One region of the Pseudarthrobacter sp. ATCC 49987 genome, then DNA from elsewhere that is predicted to be linked to it. Evidence: predicted binding sites of a transcription regulator. Region 1 holds the regulator's gene; the other holds the start of a gene.
What was found. Region 1 encodes Rex, which represses fermentation and respiration genes when NADH is low (regulators of the CRP and FNR family bind a similar motif). Its sites were predicted from a motif close to CTTGTGAANNNNTTCACAAG; they were not measured.
Positions count from the first base shown of each region.

Region 2: a site for Rex is predicted at 3,814-3,833, ahead of GXK59_RS06335 (glyceraldehyde-3-phosphate dehydrogenase). Genes of this name have one in related genera too.

Region 1 is NZ_JAABNS010000001.1:341,051-348,366, reverse strand. It holds gene GXK59_RS01660 (TlpA family protein disulfide reductase) at 1-504, opposite strand, end outside; gene GXK59_RS01655 (histidine phosphatase family protein) at 507-1,172, opposite strand; gene GXK59_RS01650 (YceI family protein) at 1,383-1,931, shown strand; gene GXK59_RS20555 (hypothetical protein) at 2,185-2,859, shown strand; gene GXK59_RS01640 (hypothetical protein) at 3,072-3,878, shown strand; gene GXK59_RS01635 (redox-sensing transcriptional repressor Rex) at 3,944-4,639, opposite strand; gene GXK59_RS01630 (glutaredoxin family protein) at 4,730-4,990, opposite strand; gene GXK59_RS01625 (HAD family hydrolase) at 5,159-5,977, shown strand; partial or broken gene GXK59_RS20550 (HAD-IB family hydrolase) at 6,166-6,282, shown strand; gene GXK59_RS01620 (30S ribosomal protein bS22) at 6,552-6,650, opposite strand; gene GXK59_RS01615 (helix-turn-helix domain-containing protein) at 6,850-7,062, opposite strand; gene GXK59_RS01610 (3-deoxy-7-phosphoheptulonate synthase) at 7,252-7,316, opposite strand, start outside.
Region 2 is NZ_JAABNS010000001.1:1,329,115-1,336,430, forward strand. It holds gene GXK59_RS06315 (alpha/beta hydrolase) at 1-254, opposite strand, end outside; gene GXK59_RS06320 (slipin family protein) at 306-1,160, opposite strand; RNA gene rnpB (RNase P RNA component class A) at 1,273-1,666, shown strand; gene GXK59_RS20415 (hypothetical protein) at 1,801-1,947, opposite strand; gene GXK59_RS06330 (GMC family oxidoreductase) at 2,160-3,773, shown strand; gene GXK59_RS06335 (glyceraldehyde-3-phosphate dehydrogenase) at 4,048-5,544, shown strand; gene GXK59_RS06340 (hypothetical protein) at 5,625-5,834, shown strand; gene GXK59_RS06345 (HNH endonuclease family protein) at 5,964-6,764, shown strand; gene GXK59_RS06350 (DUF1579 domain-containing protein) at 6,774-7,226, shown strand; gene GXK59_RS06355 (hypothetical protein) at 7,281-7,316, opposite strand, start outside.

The DNA.
Region 1 (7,316 bases):
CGGCGGAACCAGGCCGGACACGGCCAGCAGCACGGCGCCGTCCTTGTCATTGAAGCTTGGGTAGGTCAGGTTGAACGTCTTGTCGAATGCTTCTGCGGTGGCCTTCTCGTCCCGGAGATTGACCCCGAAGAACTGCACACCCTGGCTCTTGAACTCCTGGTGCAGCTCCTCCAGCGAGGGCGCCTCCACCCGGCACGGCGCGCAGGCCGCGAACCAGAAGTTGAGTACGGTCACCTGGCCCTGGAAAGCCTCGGCAGTCACCGCGGTGCCGTCGAAGAGCGTGCCCTTGATGGCAATGGGGCTCTTGCGGTCCGCCACGGCGAATTCCGTCACCGAACCGTCGCCGGCCACATAGTTCTTGTTGTCGCCGGCCCTGGCCTGCTGGGCCAGGGCATCCTCCTGGGCGCAGCCGGAGAGACCCAGTACGACGGCGAGCGCCGCACCGCCCGCGGTCAGGACGCTGCGGCGTGAGACGGGTGACGCGTTTTCCTTGTTTCTGGTCATGCTCAAGCTCCGGGGGTGCTGGAGGCACCGGGAAGAAGGGCGGCTGCGGGCTCGCTGTACTCGACCCGCAGGAGGGTTCCGTCGTCGTCGAAGACCAGGGAGGTGACCGAGGTGAGGGTGCATTCGCGTTTGCGCGGATCATGCCACAGCGGCTTGCCCTCGGCGCTGAGCCGGGTGGCCCAGATGGGCAGCTGATGGCTCACAAGGATGGCCTCCGCGCCCTCGCCGCCGAGTTCGACGGCCCGCAGCCGGGCGTCCTGAACCGCGGCGATGACCCGGGCGGCCTGGTCCTTGTAGGGCTCACCCCAGGAGGGCCGGAACGGGTTGCGCAGCATGGGCCAGTGCTTCGGCTTGAGGATCTCGGCCTTGTCGACGTGGAGGCCCTCGAAGTAATTGGCGGCCTCGATGATCCGGTCCTCGGTGGTGACCTCGAGGTGGAGCGCCTCGGAGATGGGCTGCGCCGTCTCCTGCGCGCGGGTCAGCGGCGAGGCGGCGAGGTGGACGATCTTCGCTCCCTGCGCGGACCGGGCGCTGAAGTGCTCCGCCAGCGTCCGGGCCATCTCCCGGCCGAGCTCGGACAAGTGGAATTCGGGCAGCCTGCCGTACAGGACGCCATCGGGATTGTAGACCTCGCCGTGGCGGAGCAAATGGACAGTGGCTTGGGGCATGTGTACCAGTTTCTCAAAGGGCAGGGTAATGACGAAATCTTCTACAGGAAGTAGAACTCAAGAGTTTTCAGAAATGTTCCCCGGAGTTGGAATAAAAGATGCAAATGCATGTTTATACTGGGTGAAGCAGTTGGTTGAGACTTCAACAAATGAGGCTTCAACTGACGATCAGACCCACCGCACGACCCACCCGACTCAAGGAGCAACACCATGGCACTTCCCGCCAACGTCACCACCGGCACCTGGACCCTCGACAACTCCCACAGTGAGATTGCCTTCACCGTCCGCCACGCGGGCATCAGCAAGGTCCGCGGCCAGTTCAAGGATGCAGAAGCCACCCTGGACCTCGCCGAGAACGTCGCGGACTCGAAGGTCAACGCCACGATCAAGACCGCGAGCTTCGACTCCGGCGACGCCAACCGCGACGGCCATGTCCGCGGCGAAGACTTCTTCGACGTCGAGAAGTTCCCGGAAATCTCCTTCGTTTCCAACAGCATCGTCCCCAAGGGTGACGCGTACGAGCTCCAGGGCGAGCTCACCATCAAGGGCGTTACCCGTCCGGTGGCCCTCGAAACCGAGTTCAACGGCGTTGCCGTCGACCCGTTCGGCATGACCCGCGCAGGCCTCTCCGCTGAGACCACTATCAGCCGCAAGGACTTCGGCCTGACCTGGAACGCAGTCCTCGAAGCCGGCGGCGTGCTCGTCAGCGACAAGGTTGCCGTCAACCTCGAACTGGCCTTCATCGCCCCCGCAGCCTAGTCTGCAACGCTTGGCCGGGCCGGTCCCCAGGACCGGCCCGGCCGGCGGCTTCCGGCGCCGGGCACCCCGTTCCGTCCGTGTGACGGAGCGGGGTCTTGCGTTTAACCGGGAGCTGCTGCCGCCACGGCAAATGCGTCTTCAGCAGAGCCCTGCAGGGCCGCGTCCAGGCGCGGGCCCGGGGCCACCCCGACATGCCCCGCAACATGCTCAAATTCCCTCGATACCGGCACATTCGCGGTCTACAGTGAGAGCCATGAGCAACCCTAATGAGGTACCTCCACCGCATCAGCCGGGTGCCCAGCCCCCGCAGGCGGGCAATGTTCCACCGGCAGGTTACGAGCCGCCGCCAGTCACGCCCCTGCCCGGCTACCAGTTGCCGGGCTATCAGGCCCCGCCGCCGGGATACCAGCCGCCCGGCCATCAGGCACCCCAGCCCGGCGGATTCCGCTTTGAGCTGCCCACGGACCGGCCGCAAAACTTCAACGACGTGATGCCCCGCGGCGGATTCGCCGGCATGTTCACGGTCACCTGGCTGCCGACCGAGCTGAAAGTGTCCTACTGGATCTGGCTCATCGGCGGGCTGCTGGGTTTGCTCGGCGGAGTGATCGGCCTCTTTGGGTCGTTCGTGCTCCTGGCCGTCGTTCCGGGCCTGGGGTTCGTGGTGCTCCTGCTGGTGCTGGTGGCACTGGCCCTTGCGGCGGCTCAGGTCATCCTGGCCATGAAGATGAAGGAGGGCCGCGAGTGGGCCCGCTTCGCCCTCACAATAGTTGCCGGCATTTCCCTGCTGCTTGCCGTCCTCAACACCAGCGCGGCGGAAGGCCGGGGCGGAGGCAGCTGGCCGAGCTTCATCGTCAGCCTGGCGGCCGCCGCACTGATGTGGATGCCCAACTCCCAGGCGTGGTTCGCCTCGCTCCGGGGCCGCAGCTGATCCGCGCCCGCCCCGCGCCGGATCTAAGTTCAACCTGGGCCTGACCTGCGCTTGTGCAGCATCAGGCACCCGCCCCTTGTTCGCCGAGAATACTCCTGCGGAATGATCCGCGCGCGCGCCGGCCCGCGGTACGGTGGGAGTAAACCATGCTGGGGGCAGGGCAGGAATCTGTTTCCGGTATCCGAACCAGACCGCCACGCAAAGGAACGCCCATGAGCATCCCGCCAGTCCCGCCGTCGAACCCGGACTCCCCCGAGCCGGGCGCACAGCCCGCACCCCGTTACGGCCAGAACGCACCCCAGTACGGCGAGCAGCCGCCCTCCGCACCGCAGTACGGCCAGCAGCCGCCGGGAGCACCGCAGTACGGCCAGCCCCCGTCCGCGCCGCCGTACGGGCAGCAGGCTCCGCAGTACGGCCAGAACGCCCCGCAGTACGGGCAGCAGGCCCCCCAGCCTCCGCAGTACGGCCAGAACCCGCCGCAGTACAACCAGCCCGCCTACGGCCAATCCCCCTATGCCCAGTACCCCTATGCCCAGTACCCCTCGGGGCAGCCGCAGGCCACGCCCGGCATGCCCAAACTGGTGAACACGGCCTTTTGGCTCATCGTTGCGTCCGGCGCGGTATGGGTCATCTCGCTGCTGCTGGCGATCGGAACGCTGGATTCCCCCGCCATGCGGGACATGTTCGAACAGCAGATGGCCGCGAGCGGTGCTGAAATACGGTTCGAGGACCTCAGGGGTGCCCTCGTCGGGAGCATCGTCGTGTTCGCTGTGATCAGCGCCGGACTCTACGCCCTCGTTGCCTTGAACGTGCGCAAAGGCAAGAACTGGGCACGGATCCTGGGCACGGTCTTCGCCGCCCTGTCCATCTTCAGCCTCTACCCGCTGAGCCTCGGCACGCTGGCAGTTCTCCTCGGCATCGCCGGCATTGTGATGCTGTACCTGCCGGCAACGTCGCCGTACTTCAGCAAGCAGCAGCCGTTCGCCAACCCGTACGGACAGCCGGGCCGACCGTACTAACGGTCGACACCAAGTAGCCAGGCACCGGCGCAGAGGGCGCGGGAGCCGGACGGGCTGACTGAAAGCTAGTCAGCATCCTCCGGGTCCTGCGCCCTTTGTGCGTGATAGGCGAGGATCTGGAGTTCGGTGGCCATATCCACCTTGCGCAGGTTGACCCCGGGCGGCACCTGCAGCATCACCGGGGCAAAACTGAGGATGCTCCGCACGCCGGCGGCAATCACCCGGTCGCAGACGTCCTGCGCCACGGCAGCCGGCAGGGCGAGTACCACCATGTTGGCGCCCGTCCGCTGCAGCACCGGTTCCAGGTCGGCAGCATCGCTGACACGCAACCAGCCCACCTCGCTCCCGACCACCATCTGGTCGGCATCGAAAATTGCGACAATGTCGAAGCCCCGGGATTCGAAGCCGCCGTACCGGGCCAGCGCCTTGCCCAGGTTGCCGGCACCGACGATCGCGACCTTCCAGTCGTGCGTCAGGCCCAACGCCGCGGCGATGTGCCGGCTGAGGTACTGCACTTCGTAGCCGACACCACGGGTCCCGTAGGAGCCCACATAGGAAAGGTCTTTGCGGAGAGTCGAGGAGCTGACGCCCGAGGCCTCGGCCAGGGATTCGGACGAGACCCGATCAACACCCTCGGCGAGCAGGGTGGTCAGGGCGCGCAGATAGATGGTCAGCCGGGACACGGCCGCGGGCGGAATCTGCTTGGCGGCAGTCCCGGATCCCCCCGGCATCGCGTCGGGGGATGAGTCCAGCGAAGTCACTATCTGCTCCATTGAGTCGCGTTGTGACTTCCACTCTAGGGCCCCCGCAGTTCGCCGGACAAAGCAGTCGCCTCCAACAGCCCCGGCCGGTCAGCCCTGCCGGCCCAGCGCCCGCCGTAACGTCCGCTCCAGCCGGGCTTCGTCGATCTTCCAAAAGTCCCGCTGGACGCCATCCACCAGCACCACGGGAATCTCCTCGGCGAAGCGTTCCCGCAGTTCGACGTCGTTGTCCACCGGTTGCTCCCGCCAGCCGATCCCGAGGTTCTTTGTGACGCGGTCGACGGCGTCGCGCGCCGCCGAGCAGAGGTGGCAGTCAGCTTTGGTGATGAGGACGATGTCGGGGCTGGGCATGGTTCCACGGTAGCCCGGCGGCCCGTCCGGCGTCGACGCGCCGCAGCATCCGGGCGCCGCCGCGGCCCGGGGGACGGGACTGGCTCCGGCGTCGACGCGCCGCAGCATCCGGGCGCCGCCGCGGCCCGGGGGGACGGGACTGGCTCCGGCGTTGACTAGACTCGTGGCATGTCCGAAGAGAAGTACGCCGCTGTGGTCACAGATCCTGTTGCAGCACCGCAGCACGGCGAAGCCGCGTTCTTCGACGTCGACAACACCCTCATGCGCGGGGCCAGCCTATTCCACGTGGCCCGCAAGATGCACCAGCGCGGGGCCTTCACGATTCCACAGGCGGCGGGGTTCGCCTGGAAGCAACTGATGTTCGTGCTCCGCGGGGAGAACATGGACGATGTCCACGCTGTCCGCGACACCGCCCTGGCGCTCGCCTCCGGTATCACCGTTGAGGACATCGAGGCCCTCGGCGAAGAAGTCTATGACGAAATGATTGAATCCCGGATCTGGCCGGGGGCCAAGGCGCTGGCCGAGCAGCACCTCCGGGTGGGCCGTAAGGTCTGGCTCGTGACCGCCACGCCGATCGAGGTGGCCTCGGTGATCTCCACGAGGCTGGGCCTCACCGGCGCCCTCGGCACGGTGGGCGAAATAATGGATGGTTCCTACACCGGACGGCTGGTCGGCGAGATCCTGCACGGCCCCGCCAAGGCCGTGGCGGTCACCGCCGTGGCCGAGGCCGAGGGACTGGACCTGGCGCGGTGCTGGGCGTATAGCGATTCGCACAACGACATCCCGCTGCTGAGCATGGTGGGACATCCCGTGGCCATCAACCCCGACTCCCGGCTCCGCCGCCACGCCCGTGATCACAACTGGCCGGTCTACGATTTCCGTTCCGGACGCCGCGCGGCAACCCTGGGCCTCAAGGCCGCCACCGTCGGAGGGGCGATCTACGGCCTCTGGCGGGGCTTCTCCCGCTTCCGCGGCCCCACGGTCTGACCCGCACCCCAGCGCGCCTGCCTCTTTCCGCTACGCGTTCAGCCGGGCGCTACGCTTCCTGCCAAGCGCTACGCGGATCCGCGTAGCGCCGGCCCAAACGCGAGTCGACTGTCCGAAAGCGCGTCGCCCGCCTCAGCTCTCCGCCGTCGGCCTTCCGAAGCTGGTGCGGCGCCCGTGATCACAACTGACCGGTCTACGATTTCCGTTCCGGACGCCGCGCGGCAATCCTGGGCCTCAAGGCCGCCACGGTCGGAGGGGCGATCGACGGCCTCTATCGAGGCTTCTCCCGCTTCCGCGGCCCACGGTCTAACCCGCCCCCAGCCAGCCTGCCCGGCCAGCCTCTTTCCGCTGCGCTTTCGGCCGGGCGCTACGCTTCCTGCCAAGCGCTACGCGGATCCGCGTAGCGCCGGCGCAAACGCGAGTCGACGGTCCGAAAGCGCGTGGCCCGTCCGAAGGAGCGTCGCCCGCCGGAATGCGCGTCACTCGCCCGCACGCGCGTCCGCACCCGCCGCGAAGCCAAAGAAAATGCCCGCTGCCTGGAAGGCAACGGGCATTCACATGATGTGAAGTATCTCTACTTCTTATTGCGACGCTGGTGGCGCGTCTTGCGAAGCAGCTTGCGGTGCTTCTTCTTGGCCATACGCTTGCGACGCTTCTTAATAACTGAACCCACGAAAGTTCCTTACCGGCTAGATGCAGTACCTGCCTGTTGGAAAGGGTCCGCGGGCTAAGCAGCAGACTGTACAACTGACAGGTTCTTACAATGACGTAAAACGTTCCTTAACAGGGTACCGCCTAACGGGGGCACACCACGACCGCAGGCCGCGCTGGGCGCCTGCAGGTTGTTATTCCGGCGTACAAGACGCGAAGAATCAGGCTGTTTCCGTGTGCCCGTCGACTACAGCACCCTTGAGGTACTGCTCGACGGCGGTTTCCGGCACCCGGTAGGAGCGCCCGAAACGGACAGCCGGCATCTCGCCGGAATGAACAAGACGATACACGGTCATTTTGGACACGCGCATCACATCCGCGACCTCAGCCACGGTCAAGAAGCGCGCATTGGAGAAGTTAGCCTCCGAAGACATTTCCCTATTCCTTTACTCAAGCGAACGGCAGCCCCATCTGAACGACATGGCGGTGTGCCGATGCTGAGCCATCAAACAACCATGTGATAGATACTCTAGGGGCTGATGGTGCCAATGTGAAAGAGCTACGCGGGAATCTCCGGGCCTCCCGGCAGGATTTCCTCCGGCTCCGCCTGACCGCCGGGGCTCTTAGCCGCGGGTACGGCGAACGCGCGCGGAGGCCGCAAGCTGCGCCAGGACCGATGCCGTGACAT
Region 2 (7,316 bases), 990 kb from region 1:
GGCAATTCAGGTGCGGCAAGTGACCAGTGGCTGGCGAGTCCGGGGCGGAACGCTGAGACAAATGAGCCTGAGCTGGTCCCGACCGTCAATGGGACGGTAGGGAGCGGCGTCGCGGCCTGCGTCGGGCTTGCCGGCGCGGGCCGTGACGGGGCAGGGGGCCCAGCGTCGGGAGTGCAGCCCGCAAGTGCGGACGCACCCAGCCCGATTCCTGCCAGCTCAAGCAGCTGGCGCCGGCTCAGGGCGGACTCGTCCATACCCCGATCATAGGCCCCCGCGCGCCGGGAGGGGCGGGGCGGGCCCGCCTGTCAGGCCGCCTCGACGGGTGGAAACTGGGCGGAGGAAGCCTGCGCCGCCAGGACCGCCTGGGCCGCCTGGACCGCCTGGGCTGCCTGGTTTTCGCGCGCGAGGAAGGCCGACAGTTCGCCGATGGTGCTCATCAGCGGTGCGGGGAAAACCACCGTCGAGTTCTTGTCCACGGCGATTTCCACCAGTGACTGCAGGTTCCGCAACTGCAGCGCCAGCGGGTGGGCCATCATCGTGTCGGAGGCCTCGCCCAGGGCGGCAGCGGCGATCGATTCTCCCTCGGCGGCGATGATCTTTGCCCGCTTCTCACGCTCGGCCTCGGCCTGGCGGGCCATGGCGCGCTTCATGGTCTCCGGCAGCTGGATGTCCTTGAGTTCCACGAGGGTGACCTCGACGCCCCACTCCAGTGTGAGGGCGTCGAGGATCTCGCGGATGTCGCTGTTGATCCGCTCCGTTTCCGAGAGCGTCTGGTCCAGGCTGTGCCGGCCCACGACTTTCCGCAGTGTGGTCTGGGCGATCTGGTTGATCGCCGCCGACACGTTTTCGATCGCCACCACCGATTTCACGGCGTCCACGACCCGGTAGTAGGCCACCGCCGAGATGTCGACGCTGACGTTGTCCTGGGTGATGATGCCCTGCGACTGGATCGGCATGGTTACGATCCGCAGGCTGACGAGGTTGAGCTTGTCGACAAACGGGATAATGAAACGCAATCCCGGCATCCGCACGCCGACCACCCGGCCGAGCCGGAACAGGACGCCTTGCTCGTACTGCCGCACAATTTGAATCGCCATCTTGGCCAGCACGATCACCACAACCACGACGATCAGCCACACGATGACAGCGGTCCAGTCCATCGGAATCGTTCCTTGCCTGGGGGATACTTCCTGTCTAAATTCTCCCACCGGAGGCCCGAAAAAGATCCGGGGGGAGGCTGCTGCTGGAGGAGACCGTAGAATGGACGGCGGATGGGTTGACCAGGCGGCCGCGCGTCACGCAAGTGGCTCGAGGAACGTCCGGGCTCCGCAGGGCAGGGTGGTGGGTAACGCCCACTCGGGGTAACCCGCAGGCCAGTGCCACAGAGAACAGACCGCCTGCATGCGGCGCGTGCTTGCATGGGCTGCAGGGCAGGTAAGGGTGAAACGGTGGTGTAAGAGACCACCAGCTTCCCGGGTGACCGGGAAGGCTAGGTAAACCCCACCCGGAGCAAGGCCAGACAGGGCACGTTCGAGGGCTGCTCGCCCGAGTGTCCGGGTAGGCTGCTGGAGGGCGTCGGCAACGGCGTTCGTAGATGGATGGCCGCTACTCCCGCGCTGGCAACGGCGCGGGAACACAGAACCCGGCGTATCGGTCAACCCATCCACTCACATTCCCCGTGCCTACCCCGGGAGAATTCTGCCTGACCTGGCGCCGCCCCCCCTCGACCGCAAACGAAAGCGGCGGCCGGCACCGTGTGGTGCCAGCCGCCGCCGGGAAAGACCAGGTTTCGGATCAGGCCTAAGCCTTCCGCTTCACCCAGCCCCACACCCCTGTTGCCACAAAGAGGACCAGCCCAATGACGGCCAGCCACAGCAGGCCCTTAACGGCAAAGCCAAGAATCGAAAGAACGAGCCAGATGATAAGTAGTGTGATTATTAGTCCCATACGAACATCCTAAAGGCCAACGGCCCACAGACACGGAATATACGGCGCCTGCAGGTCCGGCCAGCCTTCGCCCGTTGCCGGGACGAAATTTCCCGATTACCTCTTCCCTGCGGCGCTGCAGGCTGAAGCGAATGCTTGACATCATCGCGGCGGGACCAGAGACTGCAGTGAACGTTCAAGTAACGGTGCGGTCAGCGAAGAGCATAGGAGCAATGGTGCCGGACGACGGAGCATACGACTACGTGATTGCAGGCGGCGGCAGCGGCGGCAGCGTCCTGGCGGGCAGGCTGAGTGAAGACCCCTCAGTCACCGTTCTCCTGCTTGAGGCCGGCAGATCGGACCGCCATCCGTTCATCCACGTCCCGGCTGGTTTCCCGAAGCTCAAAGGCGGCCCCTACCAATGGGACTACGCGAGCGTCCCGCAGAAGCACAGCAACGGCCGCCGCATCCCGCTCGCTCAAGGCCGCGTGCTGGGCGGCGGCGGGTCCATCAACTCCCAGGTCTTTACGCGCGGCGTGGCCGAGGACTACGACAACTGGGTCACGGACTATGGCTGCGAAGGCTGGTCCGGTGACGAGGTGAGCAAGTACTTCGTCCGTTCGGAGTCCAACAGCCGGCTCTCGGCACCGCACCATGGAACCCTGGGCCCGCTCGGAGTCTCCGACCTCCTGCGTCCGCATAAGCTCTCGGCGGCCTTCGTCAAGGCGGGCCAGGAGTTCGGGCTGCCCTACAACAGCGATTTCAACGGGGCCGAGCAGTACGGCGTCGGCTTCTACCAGACCACCACGAAGAACGGCCGCCGGTGTAGCGCGGCGGTCGCCTACCTCAAGCCGGCCCGCAAGCGGAGCAATCTCACCGTCCGCGCCAACGTGACCGTCTCCAAGGTGATCGTCAAGAATGGCCGGGCCGTCGGAGTCCAGGCGATCGAAGGCGGCAACGCGCGCACGTACACGGCAAACCGTGAGGTGATTGTCTCCGCCGGTGCCTTCGGCTCGCCCAAGCTGCTGCAGCTTTCGGGCATCGGCGACCCCGAAGATCTCGTCGCGGCCGGCATCGATACCATCCATGCCCTGCCCGGCGTGGGAAAGAACCTGCAGGACCACTGCGACGTCGACATCGTCTACGAACTCACGGACTACCACAGCCTGGACCGGCTCAACCAGGTCCGCCCGGCCACCGTCCTGGCCGGCGTCGAGTACCTCGCCTTCCGTTCGGGACCGTTCGCTTCAACCCTTGTCGAGGCCGGAGGCTTCAGTTACGCCAACAAGGACGAGAGGACCCCCGACCTGCAGTTCCACTTCCTCCCCGCCGCGCGGATGGGGACCGGCGCCGCCGCATTGAAACCCGGCTTCGGTGCCACGCTGAACTCGTACTTCCTGCGGCCCCGGAGCCGGGGAACAGTTCGTCCCGTGTCCTCGGACCCGGGCAAAGCACCCCTTATTGATCCGAACTACCTCGCCGACGACTACGACCTTGAAATGGCCATCGCCGGGGTGCAGCAGAGCCGTCAGATCATGGAGCAGTCGTCGATGGCGGCACTCACCAAGGCGGAGCACATTGGCGACGGCTCCCGGGTGGAAACCCGCGACGAGTACGTGAAATTCGTCCGCTCCTTCGGCCGGACCTCGTACCACCCCGTCGGAACCTGTGCCATGGGAACCACCGATGAATCTGTGGTCTCGCCGCGGCTCAAGGTCCACGGGCTCGAGGGATTGCGCGTGGTTGACTCCTCGATCATGCCGCGGCTCGTGAGTGCCAACACTCAGGCACCGACCATCATGATCGCGGAAAAAGCCGTCGACATGATTCTCCAGGACGCCAGGTAGTAGACCGGAAGTGCCCGTGGTCCCAGCCGGCCCCCAGCGCCGTGTGAGTCATTTCACGCGTCACCGGGCACCGGACCGTGCCGGACCGCCAGTAGAATGGACGGTGAACGTAGAAGTTCTGCCGCCGGGTCTGCGTTCGCAGCCGGCGGCTTTTCTTTGCTCGACACAGGCACCCGGGGTGGACCGAATCCCCGGAGCCGAGGTTCCGGACACCCTCCGGCAGCCGACTTCCGCATACGACGCCGTATGTGGTGGATTCTAGGAAGGTATTTCTGTGAGCCAGACGTCAGATTCTTGTCTTGATACGTGGATGGGCCGGGAGGCGCTCGCCGAGGCCATGATCCCGGTAATCGGCCAGCTGTACCGCGAGAACAACGTGGTCACGTCCATTCACGGCCGCAGCCTGATCAACAAGTCCACCATGAACATCCTCAAGGCGCACCGCTTCGCCCGCCGGATGAGCAAGGAAGAACTGCGTCTCGAAGAGACCGCCCCGCTGCTGGACGCCCTGACCAAGCTGGACCTCGGCGCCGCGGCCATCGACATTGCACGCCTCACCGAGAAGTACCGCGTCGAGGGCAACGGTGCCACCCTGGACGAGTTTCTCCGCGAGGAACTCGCCGAGGTTGTTGGCAAGCGTGGCGGCGACGACCGCACCAGCACCGACGTCGTCCTCTACGGCTTCGGCCGCATCGGGCGGCTCCTGGCCCGACTCCTGGTCGAAAAGGCCGGCGGCGGGCACGGCCTGCGGCTGCGGGCGATCGTGGTCCGCCGCGGCTCGGACAACGACCTCGCCAAGCGCGCCAGCCTGCTGCGCCGCGACTCGGTCCACGGCTCCTTCGAAGGCACCATCAAGGTGGACCTCGAGAACGACACCATCACCGCCAACGGTGTCCAGATCCAGGTCATCTACTCGGACAACCCCGCCACTGTCGACTACACCGCCTACGGCATCCACGACGCACTCGTCGTCGACAATACGGGACGCTGGCGCGACGCCGAAGGCCTCTCCCAACACCTCAAGAGCAAGGGCGTTTCCCGGGTTCTGCTCACGGCTCCGGGCAAGGGTGATCTCAAGAACATCGTGCACGGCATCAACCACGCAACGATCACCGATGCGGACAAGATCGTCTCCGCGGCTTCCTGCACCACCAATGCCATCACCCCCGTCCTGAAAGCGATCAACGACCGTTACGGCGTGGTGCACGGCCACGTGGAGACCGTCCACTCCTTCACCAACGACCAGAACCTGATCGACAACTTCCACAAGGGCGACCGCCGCGGACGCTCCGCCGCGCTGAACATGGTCATCACCGAGACCGGTGCCGCCACGGCAGTAGCCAAGGCCCTGCCGGAGCTCCTCGGCAAACTGTCGGGAAGCTCGATCCGGGTCCCCACCCCGGACGTGTCCCTGGCCATCCTGAACCTGAGCCTGGAAAACAGCACCACCAAGGATGAGGTCAACGACTACCTGCGGGAGATGTCGCTGCACTCGGAGCTGCGGAAGCAGGTCGACTACATCGATTCACCCGAGGTGGTCTCCACCGACTTCGTCGGCTCCCGCCGGGCAGGCATCGTCGACGGCCTGGCCACCATCTCCAACGACAAGAACGTCATCCTCTACGTCTGGTACGACAACGAGTTCGGCTACAGCTGCCAGGTGGTCCGTGTCATGGAGGAAATGGCCGGCGTGAACCCGCCGTCGTTCCCCGCCAAGGACGCGGCAGCAACGCTGGAGGCAGCCGGCCTGCCCGTCGAGGTCCAGGCCTGACGGCACATCCTGCGAACTCTGTTCCGCCTTTCCCGGCCGATCCTCTGGAATCGGCCGGGAAAGGGCACCACAATGGTGCAATGGAACAGAACCCGGCAGTAGAGCACGAAACCACCCTGGAACACGCCCTGGACGTAGCGCGGCGGAACGCCAAGGAAGCCAAGCGGCTCCTCGACGACGCCCGCGCCAAGTATGCGGCCGGTGAGGTCGACGAGGCGCGGGTCGGGCAACTCGAATCGCTCCTGGCCCTTGCCAATGAAGACCTTGTGCGCGTGACGAAGGAGAACTAGCGGGCTACCTGTCCTCCACACTGTGGACAACCCCCGCAGAGTCTGAGGCCCGGCCTAGGCTTCGGGGGTGGAAAGAACTAGTCCCGCCCCGGAACTCTCCGGATTCAAGCACGCTGCCCGGGTGCCGGATTGACGCTCACGTGGCCGGAGTTCCGGCAGGCACGACGGCGGTCCCGCCAGGCGTGGGCCCTACTGGCTGCCGCGGCACTCACCGTTGTCGCGGTGCTCGGGTGGTTCTTCACCGCCGGGCAGTTTGGCGCCGTCGACCCGACCGACGGACCCAGCGAGGCGCCTGTGCTGGCAGCCGGCTGGATGAACGCCGTCGCTTCCGTGCGGCTGGTTCCGGCCGGCTCAGCCGCGGCGCTGCTGGACACGCTTACGGTCAAGGGTCGGGCGGCCCAGGACAACTACGACCGCAGCGCCTTCGGCCAGGCCTGGCTGGACGTGGACCGCAACGGTTGCGATACCCGCAACGACATCCTCCGCCGCGACCTGACGGGAGCCGGGTTTACCAAGGAATCCGGTTGCCGCGTGGCCGCCGGGACGCTCCGGGAACCGTACACGGGCCGGCAGATCACGTTTAGCCGGGGAGCGGACAGCAGCAAGGCCGTGCAGATCGACCATGTCGTCGCACTGGGGGACGCCTGGCAGAAGGGAGCCCAGCAGTTGACTGCCGGGCAACGCGAGGATCTGGCGAACGATCCGCTTAACCTCATCGCAGTCGACGGCCCGGCCAACCAGGACAAGGGCGCGTCCGACGCCGCCACCTGGCTTCCGCCGAACAAAGCCTTCCGCTGCCACTATGTCGCCCGGCAGATCTCGGTGAAGGCAGCGTACCTGTTATGGGTCACTCCGGCGGAGAAGGACGCCATGAAGCGGGTCCTGTCCTCCTGCCCCGGACAGCAGACGATTGTCGCGGCCGCTCAGTAGACTGCAGCCATGGATATTGTCGAATACTTGACACCGCTGCTGGGCAGCCGGCAGGGCACCAACCGCCTCCGCATCATGCCGACGGACGAGTACCAGGAGTCGGCAGCCACCGCGACGGTGAGCGTGACAGCGGCGCACTTCGGGACCATCGCCTACACGTGGTCCGACGCGGACAAAGCCCAGGACGGTCTCCTGCTGCTGGGCGGAGCCACCGCGGACGGGGAGTCGAAGGCGGTGTGGGTCGACTCCTGGCACACAGGGCCGGCGTGGATGGACCTGAGCGGCGGCGTCGGCGAGGACGGCGTGCTCCGCCTGAACGGCTCCTACTCCGCCCCGACCGGCCCGGACTGGGGCTGGCAGATCCACATCAGCCCGGCGGAGGGGCGCATCACCATGCACAACGTGGTCCCCGGTCATGATGCCTACCAGGTCGTCGAGCTGCTGACCCTGGTCCAGGGCTAACCACATGGTCCTTTGCCTGGGCGGGCGGCGACCGGACGCGGGACCGGAGTCCGCCTAGATGACGAGCCTGACAGGGCCGGCAGTCTCGGG